3 regions of the Buttiauxella sp. 3AFRM03 genome follow, and region 2 is predicted to be linked to each of the others. Evidence: predicted binding sites of a transcription regulator. Region 2 holds the regulator's gene; each other region holds the start of a gene.
What was found. Region 2 encodes PurR, which represses purine synthesis genes. Its sites were predicted from a motif close to CANGCAAACGTTTGCNTG; they were not measured.
Positions count from the first base shown of each region.

Region 1: a site for PurR is predicted at 1,930-1,947, ahead of tusA (sulfurtransferase TusA). Genes of this name have one in related genera too.
Region 3: a site for PurR is predicted at 3,073-3,090, ahead of raiA (ribosome-associated translation inhibitor RaiA). Genes of this name have one in related genera too.

Region 1 covers NZ_CP033076.1:3,155,453-3,162,815, reverse strand. Annotated here, with positions in the region: gene D8682_RS16145 (TRAP transporter small permease) at 1-408, opposite strand, end outside; gene D8682_RS16140 (TRAP transporter substrate-binding protein) at 443-1,426, opposite strand; gene tusA (sulfurtransferase TusA) at 1,625-1,870, opposite strand; gene D8682_RS16130 (7-cyano-7-deazaguanine/7-aminomethyl-7-deazaguanine transporter) at 2,046-2,711, shown strand; gene D8682_RS16125 (DcrB family lipoprotein) at 2,784-3,341, shown strand; gene D8682_RS16120 (MFS transporter) at 3,352-4,575, opposite strand; gene D8682_RS16115 (AI-2E family transporter) at 4,717-5,766, shown strand; gene D8682_RS16110 (M24 family metallopeptidase) at 5,832-7,214, shown strand.
Region 2 covers NZ_CP033076.1:599,336-606,698, reverse strand. Annotated here, with positions in the region: gene punC (purine nucleoside transporter PunC) at 27-1,220, opposite strand; gene punR (DNA-binding transcriptional activator PunR) at 1,336-2,247, shown strand; gene purR (HTH-type transcriptional repressor PurR) at 2,286-3,311, opposite strand; gene D8682_RS27410 (YnhF family membrane protein) at 3,604-3,696, shown strand; gene sodB (superoxide dismutase [Fe]) at 3,750-4,331, opposite strand; gene D8682_RS04065 (C40 family peptidase) at 4,463-5,317, opposite strand; gene D8682_RS04060 (Grx4 family monothiol glutaredoxin) at 5,680-6,024, shown strand; gene D8682_RS04055 (response regulator) at 6,130-6,906, opposite strand; gene rnt (ribonuclease T) at 6,951-7,363, opposite strand, start outside.
Region 3 covers NZ_CP033076.1:4,213,668-4,221,030, forward strand. Annotated here, with positions in the region: gene tyrA (bifunctional chorismate mutase/prephenate dehydrogenase) at 1-243, shown strand, start outside; gene D8682_RS21135 (SMP-30/gluconolactonase/LRE family protein) at 320-1,195, shown strand; gene pheA (bifunctional chorismate mutase/prephenate dehydratase) at 1,225-2,385, opposite strand; Phe leader region at 2,407-2,532, opposite strand; gene pheL (pheA operon leader peptide PheL) at 2,484-2,531, opposite strand; gene raiA (ribosome-associated translation inhibitor RaiA) at 2,637-2,975, opposite strand; gene bamD (outer membrane protein assembly factor BamD) at 3,247-3,984, opposite strand; gene rluD (23S rRNA pseudouridine(1911/1915/1917) synthase RluD) at 4,115-5,095, shown strand; gene yfiH (purine nucleoside phosphorylase YfiH) at 5,092-5,823, shown strand; gene clpB (ATP-dependent chaperone ClpB) at 5,954-7,363, shown strand, end outside.

The sequences.
Region 1 (7,363 bases), 2.6 Mb from region 2:
CGGGAGGTAGGTTTGGCCGGAAGTGAGGAGCGGGAATTCAGCAACTGGCTGTTCCCATAAATCGGCGCACAGGTAGAAGCTGTAATAGAACATCACCAGCGAGATAAGCAGCATCAGCAGATCAACAATGCGTGCGCAAAACGTCTGCAACGCCAGTGGCAGACGGTCTGTCAGCATATTCACTGCGATGTGCGAACCGGCGCGGTAACTCACCGCCGCGCCGATGAACGTGAAGGTCACCATGCAGATAATCGCTACCGGTTCCGGCCAGGACTCCCCACGGTTCAGGGCATAGCGCGAGAAAATGCCAATCGGAATAATCACCGTCATCACTAACAGTGAAAACCCCGCAATAATCATCGCCAGCAAATAAACCTTATCCATCAAATCTGAGTAGCGTTGGGACATAAGATCCCCTCCACGCAAGGGTTAGCGATAATAACTACTGAACTTCAGCAATAGCTTTCATCAGGTCCTGATGCTTATCGCCATACTCTTTGCGCACCGGCTCAGTGGCTTTCACAAACCAGGCTTTGTCGATTTCGTGGAACTGAACGCCACCGGCTTTCATTTTTTCCAGCGCTTGTTTGTTGTAAGCATTCCACAGTTCACGCTGTTCCATTTGCGTAGCACGCGCCAGGGTAAGGATTTTTTGCTGCTGGTCAGGCGTCAGTTTGTCCCACTTCACTTTGGAATAAAGCAGCATTTCTGGGGTAATGAAGTGGCCGCTCAACGTGTAGTTTTTGGCGACCGGCATGTAGTTGTGGGCAATAAACGTCGGTGGGTTGTTTTCCGCGCCGTCGATAACGCCGGTTTGCATCCCGCTATACACTTCGCTCACGCCCATCGCGACCGAGTTTGCGCCCATGTCTTTTAGCGTTGCCAGTGCCACCGGGCTACCCTGAACGCGGATTTTCATCCCTTTAAGATCTTCAGGTTTCACCACCGGATTTTTGGTAATCAGGTTACGCGTGCCGGAGTCCATCCAGCCGAGGAACACCAGGCGGGATTTCGGGTTATTCGTCAGCTTAGCGCCAATCTCTTTACCTAAATCGCCGTCAATCACTTTGTGCATATGATCTTCATCGCGGAACACATACGGCAAAGTAAAGACTTCAACATCCGGCAGGATCGCCGCAACCGGTGCCATCGACACACGGATCATGTCGATCGCCCCCATCTGCGCCTGTTCAATCATCTGTTTTTCATCGCCCAGCACACCGCTCGGGAACACTTTGATCTCTAAATCACCGTTGGTTTCTTGTTTGAGTTTTTCACCCATATGCTGCACCGCGACCACATTCGGATAACCTTCCGGATGAACGTCGGCAGCTTTAATCACCTGGGCGCAAGCCGTTTGAGCAAACAGAACGGACGCGGTAGACAGACATAAACCAGCAAAAGCAGGCAGAAAGGTCTTCTTCATTGGGTCGCTCCAGCAGAGGTAGAAATTTGAGATAAGAAGTAAAACAATGTTTTAATTTGTAGATTAAAAACTAGACTACGTGGAGAAAAGCGAGGGTGAAGCACTTCACAAAAAGTGACAAAAAATGAAATTGGGGTTCAAAGCAGATGTAAAGCGGGTTCAGAAGCCCGAAGCAAGACGCCAGGGGCTGAAGCGGTTTTATTGCCCTTTACGCAGCAAGTAGCGATAAGGCAATGATTCCACTTGTTTAGCAATAAGCTCGTGTTCCATAAAAACACAAAACCCGGGGATGTCACGCGTGGTCGCGGGGTCATCAGCAATGATAAGTAACGTTTCACCGGCCTGCATATTGCGCACGGTTTTACGCACCATCATTACAGGTTCGGGGCAGCGCAGGCCCAAAGCATCAAGAGTGTGGTCAGGATTGGCAAAAAGATCGGTCATCAGCGGTCTCGTATTTAACAAACCGCGCTAGTTTACCCCCGGCAGATTATCGCGCAAGTCACGTGAACGATTGCGCTAAAATTAACCATTGCAATGCGGGGTTAAAGCAGTATCATCGCCCCCGCTTTAAAAAAGACCAGGGTTCCCTCACCCCTTTCACTAAAAAGGCTACAAAATGACGCAGTTCAATTCTACTCAGCGCACTAAAGCGCTGTTCTGGCTATCGCTATTCCATTTGCTGGTGATTACTTCCAGTAACTATTTGGTGCAATTACCGGTCGCGGTTTTTGGTTTCCATACCACCTGGGGCGCGTTTAGCTTTCCGTTTATCTTCCTCGCAACCGACCTGACGGTACGCATTTTTGGTGCACCGCTGGCTCGACGCATTATTTTTGCCGTGATGCTGCCCGCGCTGGTGATTTCCTACGGTATTTCCGCGCTGTTTTATATGGGCACCTGGCAAGGGTTCGACGCACTTTTGCATTTCAATTTGTTCGTCGCCCGTATCGCTGTTGCCAGCTTTATGGCTTACGCATTGGGGCAGATTCTGGATGTGCACGTGTTTAACCGCCTGCGCCAGAGCCGCTACTGGTGGCTTGCGCCAACGGCATCCACGCTCTTCGGAAATATCAGCGACACACTGTCATTCTTCTTTATTGCTTTCTGGCGCAGCCCGGATGCCTTTATGGCGCAACATTGGGTAGAAATCGCCATCGTCGATTACTGCTTTAAAGTGCTAATCAGCATTGTATTCTTCCTGCCGATGTACGGCGTGCTACTGAATATGTTGTTGAAACGTTTGGCAGATAAGTCTGAAAGTTCGGCGTTGCAGCCGGGTTGACGGTGGTTGAATTATCTTGTGATAAGATGCTGAAATCAGCCGCGAAGGCTTGCTAACGTAAAGGAAGAAGTCATGGGTAATCTGGTAAAATATGTCGGTATTGGCCTGCTGGTATTAGGCCTGGCCGCTTGCGATAACAATGACAGCAAAACAGCCACTGCGAATGAAGCGGCACAAAGCAGCGCAACCGGTCAGCCCGTCAGTTTGCTGGATGGGAAAATCAGCTTTGCACTGCCTGCGGAGATGACTGACCAGAGCGGTAAGCTGGGCACTCAGTCAAACAACATGCACGTCTACTCTGATGCATCTGGTCAGAAAGCGGTGATTGTGATTGTTGGCGATGATACTTCTGAAGAGCTGTCAGCTCTGGCGAAACGTCTTGAAGATCAACAGCGTGCCCGTGACCCACAGTTGCAAGTTGTGACCAATAAATCTATCGAGATCAAAGGCCACACGCTGCAGCAGTTAGACACTATTATCTCAGCAAAAGGCCAGACAGCTTACTCGTCGGTTATCCTGGGTAAAATTGATAACCAGCTGTTAACTATGCAAATCACACTGCCTGCTGATAACCAGCAACTGGCGCAAACGGCTGCTGAAAACATCATTAACACCATCACCATTAAGTAATTATTTTCTGTTACTGCTGTGATGATGACACGGCCTCCGGTTGCTCAATCGGGGGCCGTTTTTTTAACTGCCACGCCATCAGTAATGCGATACAAACCAAAGCCGCCGCGGCCAGGTAAATCACCGAAACACCCGCATACGCCATCACGAACCCCGCCAACGGCCCGGTAATCCCCAGCGATAAATCCATAAACACGGTGTAAGTTGCCAGCGCGCTGCCCTGATTTTGTTGCGGTACCATCTTCACCGCCACCACGCCAAGCGCCGGGAACACCAGCGAGAAACCCGCCCCTGTCAGGAATGTACCGGCTTTTGCCATCCACGGTTCAACCGCCAACCCTACCAGCAGCAAGCCAATAATCTCGACCGAGAAACAAATCATCGCCACGTTCAAACCGCCCATGCGGTTAATCCCATTCGGGAAAAGTAAACGCGTGCCGACGAAAGCACAGCTAAACAGCGTGAGCGCGAAGGCTGCGCCGTCCCAGCCTTTGGCATCGTAAAACAGGGTGATAAACGTGGCGATCACCCCAAAACCTGCCGATGCCAGCGCGAGCGCCATTCCGTATGGCCACACACGCCCAAGCACTGCACGAAATGGCAGTGGTTTGCCTTTACTGGCTTTCACCGCCGGGCGCGGAAGCGCCAGCAGCACGGCTATCAGCGCCACTGCCATAATGATTCCCGCTAACAGTTTGAGGCCACCAAGGTGATAGAACAGCACGCCAAGCGGTGCGCCCATCGCCATCGCGCCATAAGTCACAATACCGTTCCAGGAAATCACCCGTCCAATATGCAACGACCCGACGACACCCACGCCCCAAAGCGTTGAACCGGTACCCGCAAAACTCTGCCCAATCCCTAAAATGACGCGCCCAAGGCAGAGTAACAGCAGGCTAACCAACGGCCATGCGCTACCAAACGCCGCCAGCATGTAGCTCGCGCCACTGAGGAAACAGCCGCACAAACCGAAGATAACGATTTTTTTTGGGCCCAGAATATCGGCATAACGCCCGGCGTGCGGGCGGCTCAGCAGGGTGGCGAAATACTGGAGGCTAATCACCAGCCCCGCCCAAAACGCGCTGTAGCCCATCACGTCATGAACGTAACCCGGCAATACCGCGAGCGGCAGGCCAATCGTCATATAGCTGGCAAAGTTGAACATCACTACAGAGACAATCTGTAGGTTAAGACGGTAACTGCTTAATGCGGGGGTGGGTGTGAGATCAGGCATGGTCATTCACTTTTAAAACAGCGTTCCTCAGTATATACACTTCAGGTTTCACATTTCAGCACCAGTATTTCAGAGTTGCCCTGCCGTGAGAAAAAAACGAAGCGCTACACTAAGAAGATTCTCCGCGCATAGGATCTCCCGATGGTCGCTCCTGAACCCGATAAAACCGGGCTACATATTCTGCTAAAACTTGCCGCACTGGTGGTTATTCTCGCCGGGATTCATGCAGCGGCAGACATCATTGTCCAGCTCTTGCTGGCACTGTTCTTCGCCATCGTCCTAAACCCGCTGGTCACCTGGTTTATTCGCCGTGGCGTAAACCGACCCCTGGCTATTTCGATAGTGGTCTTCGTGATGTTGATTGTACTCACCATGCTGGTCGGGGTGCTGGCCGCGTCAATGAGTGAATTCATCGATATGCTGCCGAAATACAACAAGATGCTGACGCAAAAGGTGTTTGAGCTCGAAAAGATGTTGCCGTTTATGCACCTGCGATTATCGCCCGAGCGCATGTTGCAGCGCATGGATTCCGAGAAAGTGATGTCGTACGCCACAACGCTGATGACCGGGCTTTCCGGCGCGATGGCCAGCATTTTACTGCTGGTGATGACCGTGGTCTTTATGCTGTTCGAGGTGCGCCACGTTCCGTATAAACTGCGCTTCTCTCTGGCCAACCCGAAAATTCATATCGCCAGCCTGCATCGCGCACTCAAAGGTGTGACGCATTATCTGGCACTCAAAACGCTGATTAGCCTATGGACTGGGTTGATTATCTGGCTCGGGCTGGAGTTGATGGGTGTGCAATTTGCGCTGATGTGGGGCGTATTGGGCTTTTTGCTGAATTACATCCCTAATATTGGTTCGGTTATTTCCGCTATCCCGCCAATGATTCAGGCGTTTTTGTTTAACGGCACCTACGAAATGGTTATGGTCGGCTCACTGTTCCTTGCGGTGCATATGGTGTTGGGGAATATTGTCGAGCCGCGCATGATGGGCCGTGGCCTCGGGATGTCGACCTTCGTGGTCTTCCTTTCGTTACTGTTCTGGGGATGGCTGCTCGGCCCGGTGGGCATGCTGCTTTCAGTGCCGCTCACCAGCGTATGTAAAATTTTGATGGAAACCACTCAGGGCGGCAACAAGCTGGCCTTGTTACTGGGTCCTGGCCGTCCCAAAACTCGGTTACCGGGATAGGCTCAAAATTAGCCAGGTGGTAAGTTAACGTTTATTCAGGGTAAAGAAAAAGGAGTGACAGACCCATGCCAATTACGCTTGCCACCATCAAACAACCCGAGATTTACCTCAACGTGCCGAGCGTTGTGTTAAATGACCAGACCCTTCAACAACGCCGCAGCAAAATTTTGCAGGCAATGGCGCGACAGAACCTGGATGCGCTGGTCATCTATGCCGACAAAGAACATGGCGGGAACTTTGAGTATCTGACCGGTTTCATCCCGCGCTTTGAAGAAGGTTTGTTGGTGCTGCATAAAAGCGGTGAAGCGGTGCTGGTACTCGGTAATGAAAACCTTAAGCTCGCCAGGCACTCCAGAGTTCCAGCCCGTGTGGTTCACGCTCCGTGGTTTTCATTGCCCAACCAACCGATGGACACCACGCTTTCACTGAGCGAAGTACTGCAACAGGCCGGGCTTCGCGAGCAACATCGCGTTGGCATCGCTGGATGGAAACTGTTCACCGGAACCCACGATAACAACCCGTCACTGTTTGATATTCCGACATTTATTTTCCAGGCACTTCAGGCCGCACTCACTTCCGAATGTGAGCTGCTCAATGCCACCGGGCTGTTTATTTCACCGCGTGATGGCGCTCGTATCATCAATAACGCCAACGAAATCGCCCACTACGAATACGGCGCAAACCTGGCGTCGAGTGCCGCGCTAACGGCACTGAATGCGGTTGAATTGGGTAAAACTGAAAAGTCGATTGCGGCATTGTTGGCCGCCGACGGACAAGCTAATAACGTTGTGACTATTGCCGCAACTGGCGAGCGTTTTGCCAACGCCAATTTATATCCTGCCGATAAACAGATTCAGGCTGGCGACAAATTCTCGCTCACCGTCAGCTACAAAGGCGGTTTAACCAGCCGCGCGGCATATGTAGTGAACAACGCCAGCGAACTTGCTGAAGAAGTCCGTGATTATCTCGATGTGGTCGCCATCCCTTATTACCACGCGGTGGTCACCTGGCTGGAACATATGCGCGTCGGTGTGAAAGGCCACGAAGTCTATGAACTGATTGAAGGTGTTTTGCCGAAAAATGAATACCACTGGCACCTGAACCCTGGCCATTTAGTTGCCGATGAAGAATGGCTCTGTTCACCGATTTACCCGGCATCGGATATTGCTTTATCCAGCGGAATGTTGCTGCAAATCGACATTATCCCATCGCGCCAGGGTTACGCCGGAGCCAGTATTGAAGACACTATTGCTCTTGCCGATGAACCTTTGCGCTTGCAATTAGCCGCACTGTATCCAGAAGTTTGGCAGCGTATTCAACAGCGTCGCACCTACATTCGCGATGTATTAAATATCAAACTTCACGACGATGTGTTGCCGTTATCCAACACAGTGGGTTATTTACGACCTTACTTGTTAAATAAAGAAATGGCGTTAATTTGCCAATAACACTTTCGCCTGACAATAAAAACCTGATGGATGACGAGTTCACTCTTTATCCATCAGAATAAGATGAATTAAAAAATAATATTATAGCCCTGACAATTGAAGACATTTAAATATGCTTATTTTTAGAATAAAGCAGATAAAACGTTCTA
Region 2 (7,363 bases):
TACATTACTGTCACGCAAACGATACATTAATGTGCATCGGATTCAGCAGGTTGCCAGACTTTGACATGACTACGGCGTTGCAGCAAGTAGCCCAACATGGCTAAGACGATGGTCACCAGCATGACGCTGGTGGTGGTCAACAACGGGGTTGCGACCAACCATGACACCATCAAACTTGCCAGGAAGCACAAACCTAATTGCAGCGTATTTTGCAATGCAGCTGCTTTACCGGTGGCCTGCGGGAATGGCAACAAGGCTGAAGCAACGACGATCGGGTAAATCGCACCATTAGCAATCGCCATCACGCAGAATGGAATCAATAGCAGCGTGAGGCTGGCATGGCCGCTGACCGCCACACCCCAGGTACCGAAAATGCTCAGGGTGTAGAGTGCAAGTAACCATGGCAACATTTGCTTGCCTTGCCATTTTTGCAGCGCGCTACGGCAGCCGTAGCCGCCAATCAAGAAGGCGATGGTTTGCGGCACATAACTCAGTCCAATAACCGCCGGGCTGTAACCCATATCGTTAAGAATGAATGGCGAACCGGTCAGCCAGGCAAAGAAGCTGGCGGAGCAGGCGGCATAAATCAATACGTTCCCGCTGTACACGCGTGAGCGCAGCAAAGAGGTAAAGCTGACTTTATTATCTTCGGTTTGCGGATGGTGCTGAGTGCGGGGTTTCAGACGTAAAGTCGGGATCATCAGCACCAGCGTGATGGCAAACAGGGTAGCGAAAATCGCCTGCCAGTCAAAGTGAGTCAAAATCCAGCTACCGAGCAGCGGTGCCAACGCCGGAGACAAGCCAACCAGTGGCATAATGGTGGCGAAAATACGGTTAGCGCGATTCGCCGGATAGTAATCGGTCACCAAAGCTTGCCAACTGACGGCCGCAGAACAGACGCCAACCGCCTGAACAAAACGCAGTACCAGTAGCGCGGTGGCGCTTTCAACCCACAGCATGCCGATACAACCGATGGCGAACAGGCTTAAACCCGCCAGTAATACCGGTTTACGACCGAAGTGGTCTGACAATGGACCCCACATCAACTGGGCAAACGCAAAGCCGGCAAGGAACAGACTCAGGCTGGCACTGACGGCAGAGGCGTCGGTCTGTAAATCTTGCTGAATGGCAGCGAAAGCAGGCAGATACATGTCTGTGGCGAGGAACCCCAGCACACTTAATCCGGCCAGCCAGATAAGAAATCCTTTTGATGGTTGCATAATTTTCTCTTGTTTTATCTTGCAGGTTAATCGCCGCGAGAGTGTACGGAGTGCAATTACGCTTGTGAAACGCTAATATTTGTAGGTTGCGTTCAAAAAATTTGTGAGCAAAGAAATGTGGTCAGAATACTCGCTGGAAGTCATCGATGCGGTAGCGCGCAATGGCAGCTTCAGCGGTGCAGCACAAGAGTTGCACCGCGTTCCGTCTGCCATTAGTTATACGGTGCGGCAACTCGAAGATTGGTTAGCCGTTCCGCTATTCGAACGTCGTCATCGGGATGTTGAATTAACCCCTGCTGGCGTCTTTTTTCTCAAAGAAGGCCGCTCTGTTATCAAAAAAATGATGACGACACGGCAACAGTGCCAACAGATCGCCAATGGATGGCGTGGTCACCTGGCGATTGCAGTTGATAACATTGTAAAACCGGAGCGAACGCGGCAACTGGTGCTGGATTTCTATCGCCATTTTCCTGATATCGAATTACGTATCTTTCAGGAAGTGTTCAACGGCGTGTGGGATGCGCTGGCGGATGGACGCGTAGAAGTGGCGATTGGCGCGACTCAGGCGATTCCGGTTGGGGGGCGTTATGCCTTCCGTGATATGGGAACGTTGAGCTGGCGTTGCGTGGTGGCTTCCTCGCACCCACTGGCACAGTGCGATGGGACGTTAAGCGATGATGACCTGCGTGCCTGGCCATCGCTAGTTCTGGAAGATACTTCGCGTTCATTACCAAAACGAATTACCTGGCTGTTAGATAACCAGCGCCGCGTGGTAGTGCCTGATTGGGCGTCCGGTTCGGATTGCTTGAGCGCGGGGTTGTGTATCGGCATGGTGCCGTTACATATTGCCAAACCGTGGGTTGCTTCAGGGAAATGGCGCGAATTAACGCTGGATAATCCATTCCCTGACGCGGCATGTTGCCTGACATGGCAGCAAAACGATGCATCGCCAGCGTTGGCCTGGCTGTTGGATTACTTAGGCGATAGTGACACGATGAATCAGGAGTGGCTACAGGAGCCGCTGTAAGTCTGCTGGATGTCGCTTGCGCGACATCCGACACACACTTAGCGGCGATAATCGCGAAACGGGCCATCAGCCACAGAGCGGCGTTCAATCAGACGCGGGTGAACCTCAATCGACTGCGACTCTTCGCGTTTGTTGACGATTCTATCCAGCAGCATATTAAACGCCGTTTCCCCTAGCGAATCTTTCGGCTGGTGGATGGTGGTCAATGCCGGTGAGAAGTAACGCGCGTTGCGTACGTTGTCGTAACCGATAACGGAAATATCCTGCGGTACGCGCAGCCCCATTTCATCAGCAGCGCAAATAGCACCCATCGCCATAATGTCGCCGCCACAGAATACCGCTGTTGGGCGATGAGACTGGCCGATGATCTGCTGCATGGCGCGGTAACCTGATTCAGGTTCAAAGTCTCCCTGAACAATCCAGTTTTCCGGAATGGAAATTCCCGCTTCTTCCAGTGCTTTCATAAAGCCTGCATGGCGGCCGCCACCGGTGTTACGTTCCATTTGCCCGGGAATGGCGCCAATTTCGCGGTGGCCGCGTTCAATCAAATAACGTCCAGCAAGATAACCGCCGTGGAAAGCGTTATCGACCACGGAGTCGGTGAAATCGGCACGAGCCTCGCCCCAGTCCATCACCACCATAGGGATGTGACGGTACTCTTCAAGCATGGTGAGCAATGATTCAGGATATTCAGAGCACATCACTAACAGGCCATCGACACGCTTTTGTGCCATCATCGATAAGTAAGCGCGCTGCTTTTCAAAGTTGTTGTGCGCGTTGCCCAAAATCAGGGTGTAGCCTTTTTCAAAGCAGCTATTTTCCACCGCTTCGATTATCTCGGCGAAATAGGGTGCTTCACTGGAAGTGGCAAGCAGACCAATCGTTTTGGTGTGATTAACTTTCAGGCTTCGTGCTACGGCGCTTGGCGAGTAGTGCAATTCTTTAATTGCTGCCCACACCGCATTGCGCGTTTCTTCCGCCACAAAACGGGTTTTGTTAATCACATGTGATACGGTTGTAGTGGAAACGTTTGCGCGCTTCGCCACGTCCTTGATTGTCGCCATTAAAATTCACTCCGGGCTATATCGTAAACCCTTGATTGCTATTATGTTAAACGTTTGCGTACGCTGACTCCACAGGCAACATGATGGTTGCAGGTATGCCGGGATTGCGACATAAAACGGGAGGAGGGCATTGAATTGACGATACGCAACAAATTAGCGAGGGATTTTGGCCTATCCAGGCGAAAAGTGGAAGAGGGAAAATTGATATCAGATTAAAACCTGGAGGATTTTTATCTCTGGTTGTGGGAAAATCACCCTGACACATCGATTGTATGGATATAAAAGGAGTTTAATGATGAGCACCGATTTGAAATTTTCAATCACGACGACGGTAATTGTTTTGGCTTTGATTGTTTTCGGCGCACTAACTGCCGTACTGCACTGATTTTTACGCTTTGATCAAGATGGGCCGCAAATCGCGGCCCATTTACTTTTGCATTAAGCTGCTAAATTCTTCGCAACAAACGCCCAGTTCACCAGCGCCCAGAAATGCTCAAGGTAGCCAGCACGAGCATTGCGGTAGTCGATGTAGTACGCATGTTCCCACACATCCACAGTCAACAGCGGTTTAGCTGCAGTCGTCAGTGGGGTGCCAGCGTTAGAGGTAGAAACAATCGCTAATGCGCCATCTTCCTGTTTAACCAGCCATGTCCAGCCAGCACCGAAGTTCTTGATAGCAGCATCAGTAAATTGCTGCTTGAACTCAGCGAAGCTACCAAAAGATTTATTGATGGCTTCCAGCAGTTCGCCAGTTGGCTCGCCGCCAGCATTTGGTGCCAGGCAGTTCCAGTAGAAAGTGTGGTTCCAGACCTGAGCGGCGTTGTTAAATACGCCACCTTCGGAAGTACGAACGATCTCTTCGAGGGTTTTACCCTCAAACGCGCTGCCTTTAACCAGATTATTCAGGTTAGTGACATAGGTTTGATGGTGTTTACCGTAATGGTATTCCAGGGTTTCGGCGGAGATATGCGGTGCTAAAGCATCTTTTGCATACGGTAGTGCAGGTAGTTCGAACGACATTGCTAACTCCTTATTATTGTTTACATCTAGACAACACTTTTAGTGCGGGTTTAGGGTAACAAATTGAAAGGGTAAGCAAAAGAGGAACACGCCTGCCCAATGAAGGGCAGGCGCAGATTTTCGACGAATTTTTAACGAATGGTTTTGGAGGTCATGACACGTTTAGCGCCAACATAGTGGCGTTGCCAGTAATCTTCGCTCAAGGAAGTGATTTGGATATCCCTGCCCGAACGTGGAGACTGAATGAACTTACCGTTGCCTACATACACGCCTACGTGATCCGCAGTGCCGCGACCTTGTGTACGGAAGAATACCAGGTCACCTGTTTCCAGCTCACCACGATCCACCGAAGAGGCATCACGCAGGTGATACATTTCGTTAGCAGTGCGTGGAATACGGAACTTCACCAAATCTTTATAGGCGTAATAAACCAGACCGCTGCAATCGAAACCGGTACGCGGTGAAGTCCCACCCCAGCGATACGGTTTGCCAATCTGGCCCATCAATTTGTTCATCGCCGTTTTCTGTGCTTTTTGCACCCGGACTTTATGCGCAGCGGCAATCGTCGTTGGTTGCTCTGCTTTGACTTTCACGCAATGCGTTTTATAACCTTTACGAGGTTTACTGCATTTTTCGGTGAGAGCAACAGGCTGGACTTTCGCGAGCTGAGAGGATTTTTTGCGGTCTTTACTGGCAAGATTTTTTGTTTTAGCACTGCTGGAGTTTTTAGCGGTTTTACTCGTTGAGGCAGTGGTTTCTTTTTTCTTGCTGGCTGTTTTGGAGGTGGTGTTGGTTTTCTTGCTGGCGGTAGTGGTTTTATCTTTACTCTTACTGCTCTTTTCTGTGCTCTTGGTTGTGCTTTTCACAACGTGCGCTTTATGCGCCGCCACGGGACGAGCGTGCTCAGACGCCTGCGTCAATGGTGTATACGGCAAGGTAAATAGCAGAGCACAGAGCGTGATAGAAATTTTTGTTATCCGCGCCACTCGACAATCCCCTGGTTAAAATGAATGCATGATAATTACCATCATGCCCGTGTATGATTTTGCGAAACCCGCCGATTCTAATCTATTAAGTGAGATAAAGTTAACAACCTTTTACCTATCGTCGTGCTGTTTCGTAACCAGTCGCAAAAAAAATCATCAAACTTAAGGTCATAAGGTGATTTATTGATCAGGGATAGGGTTAATTCCTGATTTGCAGCTACCGGAAAAGTGTTATTCTTGAGACATGTTATCCCTCCATCGCGTAGTACACAGAAACCCTGCAAAAATTGGTGTTTTCTGGAGAGGGTATCGATCGCTACAATGGCAGGCTACTGCCGAGACCAGGTTTGAGGAAGCAAGCAATGAGCACTATTGAAAAAATCCAACAACAGATTACTGAAAACCCAATCCTTCTTTATATGAAAGGTTCCCCGAAACTGCCTAGCTGTGGTTTCTCAGCCCAGGCTGTGCAGGCGCTGTCTGCCTGTGGTGAGCGTTTCGCCTACGTTGATATTTTGCAGAACCCGGACATCCGTGCTGAGTTGCCAAAATATGCCAACTGGCCGACTTTCCCGCAATTGTGGGTTGATGGCGAGCTGGTTGGCGGTTGCGACATCATCATTGAGATGTATCAACGTGGTGAATTGCAGGCGCTGATTAAAGAATCTGCTGCTAAGCATAAATCTGAAGAGCCAGACGCAGAGTAATTTGCTGCTGGGATAAGTGAAGGCTGAAATGTCTTCGCTTATTGTTTTTAATGGTTCATCACGTGTAGCGTGATGAACCATTTTACTTTACTGGCGGTGATCTTTTTAAGACCGTGCCGTATTCGTTAGAGCCGCCATGACCAATTCGAAAAGTTCTGCTACGCGGTTTGTTGAGCCGTTTGCTCCCCGAATATATGCTTCTTCTTTATGCTCTGGAAGATTTGATGCTGCATAGATTATGAATGGTGTTCTGTTGTTTGCAGCTCGAAGCTTGTCAAGTAACACATACCCTTCCCGTGGTCCTTCCTTTCTGCCCATATCGGAAATTATCGCATCAAAGTTATTTTCAGCAATAAGTCCCAAAGCCTCTTGAGTGGAAAGTGCCAGTGTAAATTCAATCCCTTGGGCTTCAAAAGCTTTCCGCTCATAAATATTATTATCTGGACGGTCGTCTACCCATAAGATTCTGTGCTTGGATTTTGCAGTAGTTGCGAGCATTGATGAGGTTGATACAGCATTAATGATCTTTTTGAACTGTGAATCTTCTAATGCCGCATTATCTCCAGGGTTTTTGGCTGTGGCTGCTGCCAAAGAGGCAATTGTCATCATTTGCGCTTTCAGGAAGTTGTCTTCGTCTTTGAAGTCGGAAGGGCCATAAAGCTTATTATGGTGTTTTGCAACCAACCATAAAAAACCCAGAAATACTAATATAGGGAAGAAAACCATAAAATAGATTAAAGGAACTATATGGTCCGAAAGATTGTTGCCCAAGCCCACGACTAATGAGGCAAAACCATAAACCAGCACTATAAATAGAGCAATTATGCCCAAAGGGCTTTTGGTGAATCCTTTAGCAGATTCAGCAAATTTGTTGATTTCCATAACCAGTTACCCTCATGGTTCGTGCAAATAAAGAACCAAACACCTTAGGCTTCAGAATTCGGCTGTTCTGGCAACGGCAGCGGCCAGCCACCTAAACGCTTCCAGCGATTCACTATCTCGCAAAATAGCTGCGCGGTTTGCTCGGTATCATAAAGTGCAGAGTGCGCCTGGCTGCTATCAAACGGCATACCAGCAGCAATACACGCTTTCGCCAGCACCGTTTGGCCTAATGCCAGTCCGCTCAGTGCGGCGGTATCAAAGGTGACAAACGGATGAAAAGGGTTACGTTTTAATGACGCGCGTTCTGCCGCGGCCATCATAAAGCTGTGATCAAAGGTGGCATTGTGCGCCACCATAATTGCACGGTTACACCCGCTGTCTTTGATGCCTTTGCGCACCATCTTAAAAATCGCATGTAGCGCGTCATATTCACTGACGGCACCACGCAACGGGTTGT
Region 3 (7,363 bases), 1.7 Mb from region 2:
CGCTTGTTTGCACAAGATCCGCAACTTTACGCTGATATTATTATGTCGTCAGAAAGCAATCTGGAGCTGATTAAGCGTTATTACAAAAGGTTTGGGGAGGCTATTGGCCTGCTTGAACATGGTGATAAGCAAGCGTTCATCGATAGCTTCCGTAAAGTTGAACACTGGTTCGGCGACTACGCGCAGCGCTTCCAGAGTGAAAGCCGAACTTTGTTACGCCAGGCGAATGATAGCCGACCGTAGTCGTGAAATAGTCTTATAATCTAAAGCCATCAGGGAAACCTAATGGCTTTTTTTATTGGCAATTAAGGATAGAAAAATGGCTCAGCCGCAAGTTCTGTTCAATTACACCGGTCACTTACCTGAATGCCCAACCTGGAATGCTCAAGAAAGTTGCCTTTACTGGACGGATATTCTCGAAAACGAAATTCATCGCTATAACATCGCCAGCAAAAAGCATGATGTGATTCAGTTTTCCGAAGAGGTTGGCTGTTTTGCATTGTGCGAAACGGGTGGTTTTATTGTCGCGCTGCGAAGTGGAATTTATCTGACCAATCGCACCGGGCTTATTACTCGCAAAGTCTGTGATAACCCCAATAACCCGACATTAGCTCGTTTTAATGATGGTGGAACTGACAGGGATGGGCGTTTTTATGCTGGAACATTTTGGGGGCCTGGTGATTACAACGGAGCCTTGCTGTGCCGCGTGGATAACGACCTGACACCGCATGTCATTCAGCATGATATCCATGGTGCCAATGGTCTGGCGTTTAGTGCAGATAAAAAATGGATGTTTACATCAGACACGCCGAACCGTGTGATTTACCGAACTCCGTTAGACAAGCAAGGTGAGCCTGGCAAGCGTGAAGTGTTTAAACGCTTTGAACCGGGGCAGGGAATACCTGATGGTGCGGCGATTGACGAAGAAGGTTGCTACTGGACGGCATTGTTTGATGGCTACCGTATCGCGCGATTATCGCCTGATGGCGATGTGCTGGAAGAATATCAATTGCCGGTGCGCTGTCCAACGATGGTGTGCTTCGGTGGCGATGATATGAAAACGTTGTTCATCACGACGACGCGAGAAAATATGGATAACGTCGAAGTTGCAGAAAGGCCACTGTCAGGCGCGATTTTTACGCTTAAAGTCGCCGTTGCAGGAATGCCGAAACTGAAATTTAAAGTGAATGAGTAAGCCAGCTTCGAGCTGGCTTACTGCCAATTTTAAGCCGGATCAACAGGCACTACATTCTCACTTGGATAACAGCCAAGCACTTTCATAGAACGGGTAATTTCACCGAGTTCGCGAAGTGCTTTGCGCATTGCTTCATCGTTCAGGTTTGCCTGAACATCCAGATAAAACATCTCTTCCCACGGGTTGCCGTTAATTGGTCGAGACTCCAGTTTTGTCATGATCAAATTGTGATTACGCAACACCAGAAGGGCTTCAACCAACGCACCGGCTTGCTGACCTGTCGCCATGAGTAGTGTTGTTTTGGCTGGGACCTGGTCGGTGACTTCGACCGATTTGCGAGCGAGAACGATGAAACGGGTGATGTTTTGCGTCTGGTTTGCCAGATTACGTTCCAGAACTTGCAAACCATATAACGCCCCACCAGCCTCGCTACCCAGCGCCGCGACATGCGGTGAGTTTGCCTGCGCCACTTTTTCCATTGCCGCCGAGGTACTTTCGCAATATTCGATTTTCCAGTTTGGATACCGGTTAATGAATTGGCTGCATTGCTGGAAAGGCTGTGGGTGGCTATATACCGTCTGAATCGTGTCTAAATCGGTAGTGCCCTTCACTAACACGCAGTGGTCGATGGGCACGGTCATTTCAGCAACGATAGACAAGCTGGTGTGCTGTAATAAATCGTATACATCATTGATGGCGCCAGAGCTGGTATTTTCTAACGGTACGACGGCGTAATCGGCCTGGCCCGTTTCAACCTGGTTAAAGATGTCCTGGAATTTGGCACAGCCACTTTCAATGAATTGCTCAAAGTGGCGAGCAGCATACTGACGTGCAGCGAGGTGTGAGTACGAACCCTTCGGGCCTAAAAACGCGATTCTCGCTGACTGCGGATTGGTTTTATTAAGATGCTGCTGTAAAAGTGTTTGCTGCGTCAGAACTGAATCTTCAATGATGAGTTGGAACAAGCGTGTAATGTAATGGGCGTCCAGATTATGTGTTTTACCCAAAGTAATCAGACGCTCCAGCAAATCACGCTCGCGGTCGATATCTCGAACCGGGCGGTGAGTCGCGAGCTTGGCTTTTCCGACTTCAACAGCCAGCAAGCGACGCTCTGCCAGCAATGCCAGCAATTTTACATCCAGGGCGCTGATTTTATCGCGCAGTGCCAGCAACGGGTTTGTCTCACTCATAACGCTACCTTTTCGAAGTCCATAAAAAAGGCCTCCCGCTTGGGGAGGCCTGTTTGTTCGTCTTCGCATTCTTTATCACACGACGAATTGCCTCCCATTCAGGGGAAGGTAAAAAAGAATGCGAAGAAAAACGGAATTAATTTCATGGTTGGTTCCTGATAAGTCAGACAAGTAAGGTACTCGCTCTGTTTTCGCTCTGTCAATAAAAAACGCGCCCGGAGGCGCGTTGGTGTGATTGATAAAGCTAAAATTTACTCTTCTTCAATTTCCGCGATAGCAACGTCTTTCACTGAGCCTGCTGTGCGACGCGCTTCACCTTTGTGTTGCACTTTATTCAACTGCCGCTCCAGTTTGTTAATCAAATCGTTGATAGCCGTATACATATCATCGTGTTTGGCGCTCGCTACGAGCTGGCCGTTTGGCGTATTAATGGTGGCATCAGCCACGAAACCTTTCGGTTCTTTGGACAAAACAATGTGTGGGTTAATTAGATGAGTTTGCCACTTGTCCAGTTTAGTGAGACGGTCTGCGACGTGCTGACGAATAGCTGGGGTGATTTCCATTTGCTTGCTGGTAATGTTCATTGTCATAAAGTTACCTCTTGTCTTTCCCGTCTTGGTAACTCCAGCATACCTTTCTGAATGTCAAAATGTGTGATGTGAATCACACTATTTTGTCACTTTTTGTCAGTAAACCCTTTTTGTGAGGCAGGACAGGATCTCTGTTTTTAAAGCTTGTGGAACTTAAGAATAGCGTCCATATTTGATTGGATGACCTGACGCTAAACCGTTTCAGTTTTGTGTTTTCAGGCAATAAAAATGGCAGCCAGTTGGCTGCCATTTTGTTTTTCATCTCGGGTAATCAGTTGGTATTGCCGTTGGCCGCGATAATTTTTGCAACTTTTTCGGCTTGAGCCGGCATTTGCATTTCACGGTAGGCATTTTCCATCAACTTCAGACCATCACGTGTAGCCTGGGTATCAGGGAAATCACGCAGCATTCCTTCAACACGGTTAACTACTGCAACCCACGCGCCGCGTTTAGTGTAGTATTGCGCGACGGAAAGCTCATATTTCGCTAAACGATCTTTCAGGAACACCAGGCGCTTGCTGGCATCGGTGACATACTGGCTGTTCGGGTAACCTCGAACCAGCTTAGAGAAATCTTTGAAAGCATCACGCGCGTGTGCAGGATCTCGGTCTGAACGATCTACGCCAAAGAACCCTTGTAATGCGCTATCATCCAGTGCCATGTCCGTCAGACCGCGCATGTAAAGTACGTAGTCGATGTTTGGATGGGTAGGATTTAGGCGCATAAAGCGGTCAATAGCTGCCTGAGCCAGTGGCAAGTCAGCATTCTTGTAGTAAGCGTAAATAAGATCTAACTGCACTTGCTGCGAGTATGGCCCGAACGGATAACGGTTATCCAGCGCTTCCAGTTGCGTTATCGCCGCTTTAAAGTTACCGTCCTGCAACTTTTGTTGGGCAGTCGCATAAATCTCGGAAGGTGGACTATCAGGAACCTCATCCTTGGAACTGGAGCAACCAGCCAAAGCCAGGCTCAACGTGGCTGCTGCCACCAGATATTTCATACGCGTCATGACGTTTTGACTTTCCTCAGAATGTTATCCGGGAGGCTCTCAATACCAGCTCCCGATAAAGACCAGCTACAATAGCACACTATATTAAACGGCATTGCCGTAAAACCCAACGTTAACGAAGAAGCTGTCTATGGCACAACTAGTACAACTCAACGCAACAGTATCCGAATCGCAACTCGGTCAACGCTTAGATCAAGCTTTGGCCGAATTGTTCCCTGATTATTCACGTTCGCGTATAAAAGAATGGATTCTTGACCGGCGCGTGCTGGTCAATGGCAATATTAGCGACAAACCGAAAGAAAAAGTATTGGGTGGCGAAGCTGTCACTATCAATGCTGAAATCGAAGAGGATGTGCGCTGGGAACCACAAGATATCCCGCTCAATATCGTTTATGAAGATGACGATATTTTGGTGATTAACAAGCCGCGTGATTTCGTTGTGCATCCTGGTGCGGGTAATCCTGACGGGACCGTACTGAATGCGCTTCTGCATTACTATCCGCCGATTGTTGATGTTCCACGTGCGGGCATTGTGCATCGTCTGGATAAAGACACGACGGGTTTGATGGTCGTGGCGAAAACCGTTCCTGCGCAAACTCACCTGGTTGAGGCTTTGCAATTACGTGAAATCACGCGTGAATATGAAGCGGTTGCCATTGGTCATATGACGGCAGGTGGCACGGTTGAAGAACCTATCAGCCGACATTCGACTAAGCGTACTCATATGGCTGTGCATCCGATGGGGAAACCTGCGGTGACGCATTATCGAATCATGGAACATTTCCGTGTGCATACGCGTCTGCGCCTGCGTCTGGAAACGGGTCGTACTCACCAGATTCGTGTTCACATGGCGCATATCACTCATCCATTGGTTGGCGATCAGCTGTACGGTGGCCGCCCGCGTCCGCCAAAAGGTGCGTCAGAAGAGTTTGTCAGCGTGCTGCGTAAGTTTGACCGCCAGGCTCTGCATGCAACCATGTTGCGTCTTCATCATCCAATCAGCGGTATGTTGATGGAATGGCATGCGCCAATCCCTCAGGATATGGTTGAGCTGATTGAAGCGCTGCGTGCTGATACGGAAATCCATAAGGATCAACTGGACTGGCTATGAGCAAACTGATCGTCCCGCATTGGCCGCTTCCTGAAGGGGTTGCCGCGTGCAGTTCGACACGTATTGGCGGTGTAAGTCAACCGCCTTACGACTCGCTTAATCTGGGGGCCCACTGCGGTGATAACCTGGATGATGTCGAAGAAAACCGTCGCATGTTTTATAGCACTGCCGACTTGCCTTCAAAACCGGTTTGGCTAGAGCAAGTGCACGGTACAGACGTGTTAAAACTTACTGGCGAACCTTATTTGTCAAAACGTGCAGACGCTTCTTATAGCGCAACAGCGGGTACGGTTTGTGCGGTAATGACAGCAGATTGTCTGCCAGTGCTATTCTGTAATAAGGCTGGAACCGAAGTTGCGGCTGCTCATGCTGGATGGCGTGGCTTGTGCGAAGGCGTTATTGAAGAAACTGTGGCTTGTTTTAAAGATGCGCCAGAAAACATTATGGCGTGGCTTGGCCCGGCTATTGGTCCTGATGCATTTGAAGTTGGCCCTGAAGTGCGTGAAGCGTTTATGGCTAAAGACATTCATGCTGATAGTGCTTTTCGCCCGTCAGGGGAAAAATACATTGCTGACATCTACACCCTGGCTCGTCAGCGTTTGTCTGCAGTAGGCATTAACCATGTTTATGGCGGCGATCGTTGTACCTACAGCGAAGCGGGTGATTTTTTCTCATATCGACGCGACAGAACCACAGGCCGTATGGCAAGTTTCATTTGGCTGATATAACCTATTGAATCAAGACGATCCAGTGCGGGTAATTAACGCTTCAAATATTTCAGGTCATTAACCTTGAATAATTGAGGGATGACCTCATTTAATCTCCAGTAGCAAATTTGACCTGTATATGGGAGGAGTTATGCGTCTGGATCGTCTTACTAATAAATTCCAGCTTGCTCTCGCCGATGCCCAATCCTTAGCTCTCGGGCACGACAACCAATTTATCGAACCTCTTCACTTGATGAGCGCACTGCTCAATCAGGAAGGTGGATCCGTACGTCCTTTACTGACTTCAGCTGGCGTCAACGCTGGCAAGTTGCGTACCGATATTGAGCAAGCTTTAAGCCGTTTACCACAAGTTGAAGGCACGGGCGGTGATGTTCAGCCTTCGCAGGATTTAGTTCGTGTATTGAATCTATGTGACAAACTGGCGCAAAAACGAAATGACAACTTCATTTCGTCAGAGTTATTTGTTCTGGCAGCACTTGAATCTCGCGGAACATTAACAGATTTACTGAAATCAGCGGGTGCTACCACGGCAAATGTGACAGCAGCAATTGAGCAAATGCGTGGAGGCGAAAACGTGAACGACCAGGGTGCCGAAGATCAACGTCAGGCATTGAAAAAATATACTGTCGATCTGACCGAGCGTGCGGAACAGGGCAAGCTTGATCCCGTTATCGGTCGTGATGAAGAAATTCGTCGCACTATTCAGGTATTGCAGCGCCGTACCAAAAACAATCCCGTACTTATTGGTGAACCAGGCGTTGGTAAAACGGCCATTGTTGAAGGTTTGGCGCAGCGCATCATTAATGGTGAAGTGCCTGAGGGGCTAAAAGGCCGTCGGGTGTTAGCGCTGGATATGGGTTCGCTGGTAGCCGGTGCGAAATATCGTGGTGAATTTGAAGAGCGTCTTAAAGGTGTACTGAATGACCTTTCTAAGCAGGAAGGTAATGTCATTCTGTTTATCGATGAATTGCACACCATGGTTGGCGCGGGTAAAGCGGATGGCGCTATGGATGCGGGTAACATGCTCAAGCCAGCCTTGGCTCGAGGTGAACTGCACTGCGTCGGGGCGACAACGCTGGATGAATATCGCCAGTATATAGAAAAGGATGCCGCGCTTGAGCGTCGCTTCCAGAAAGTGTTCGTTGCCGAGCCTTCTGTCGAAGACACTATCGCTATTTTGCGTGGGTTGAAAGAGCGTTACGAACTGCATCACCATGTACAGATTACTGACCCGGCTATTGTGGCGGCGGCAATGCTGTCGCATCGCTACATTGCCGATCGTCAGTTGCCGGATAAAGCCATCGACTTGATTGACGAAGCGGCTTCCAGCATCCGTATGCAGATTGACTCGAAACCAGAAGAGCTCGACCGTCTTGACCGCCGTATCATCCAGCTCAAACTGGAACAGCAGGCATTGAAGAAAGAGTCAGACGAAGCCAGCCAGAAACGTTTGAGTATGCTTGAAGACGAATTAGGGCAGAAAGAGCGTGAATATTCAGTGCTGGAAGAAGAGTGGAAAGCTGAAAAAGCGTCACTTTCT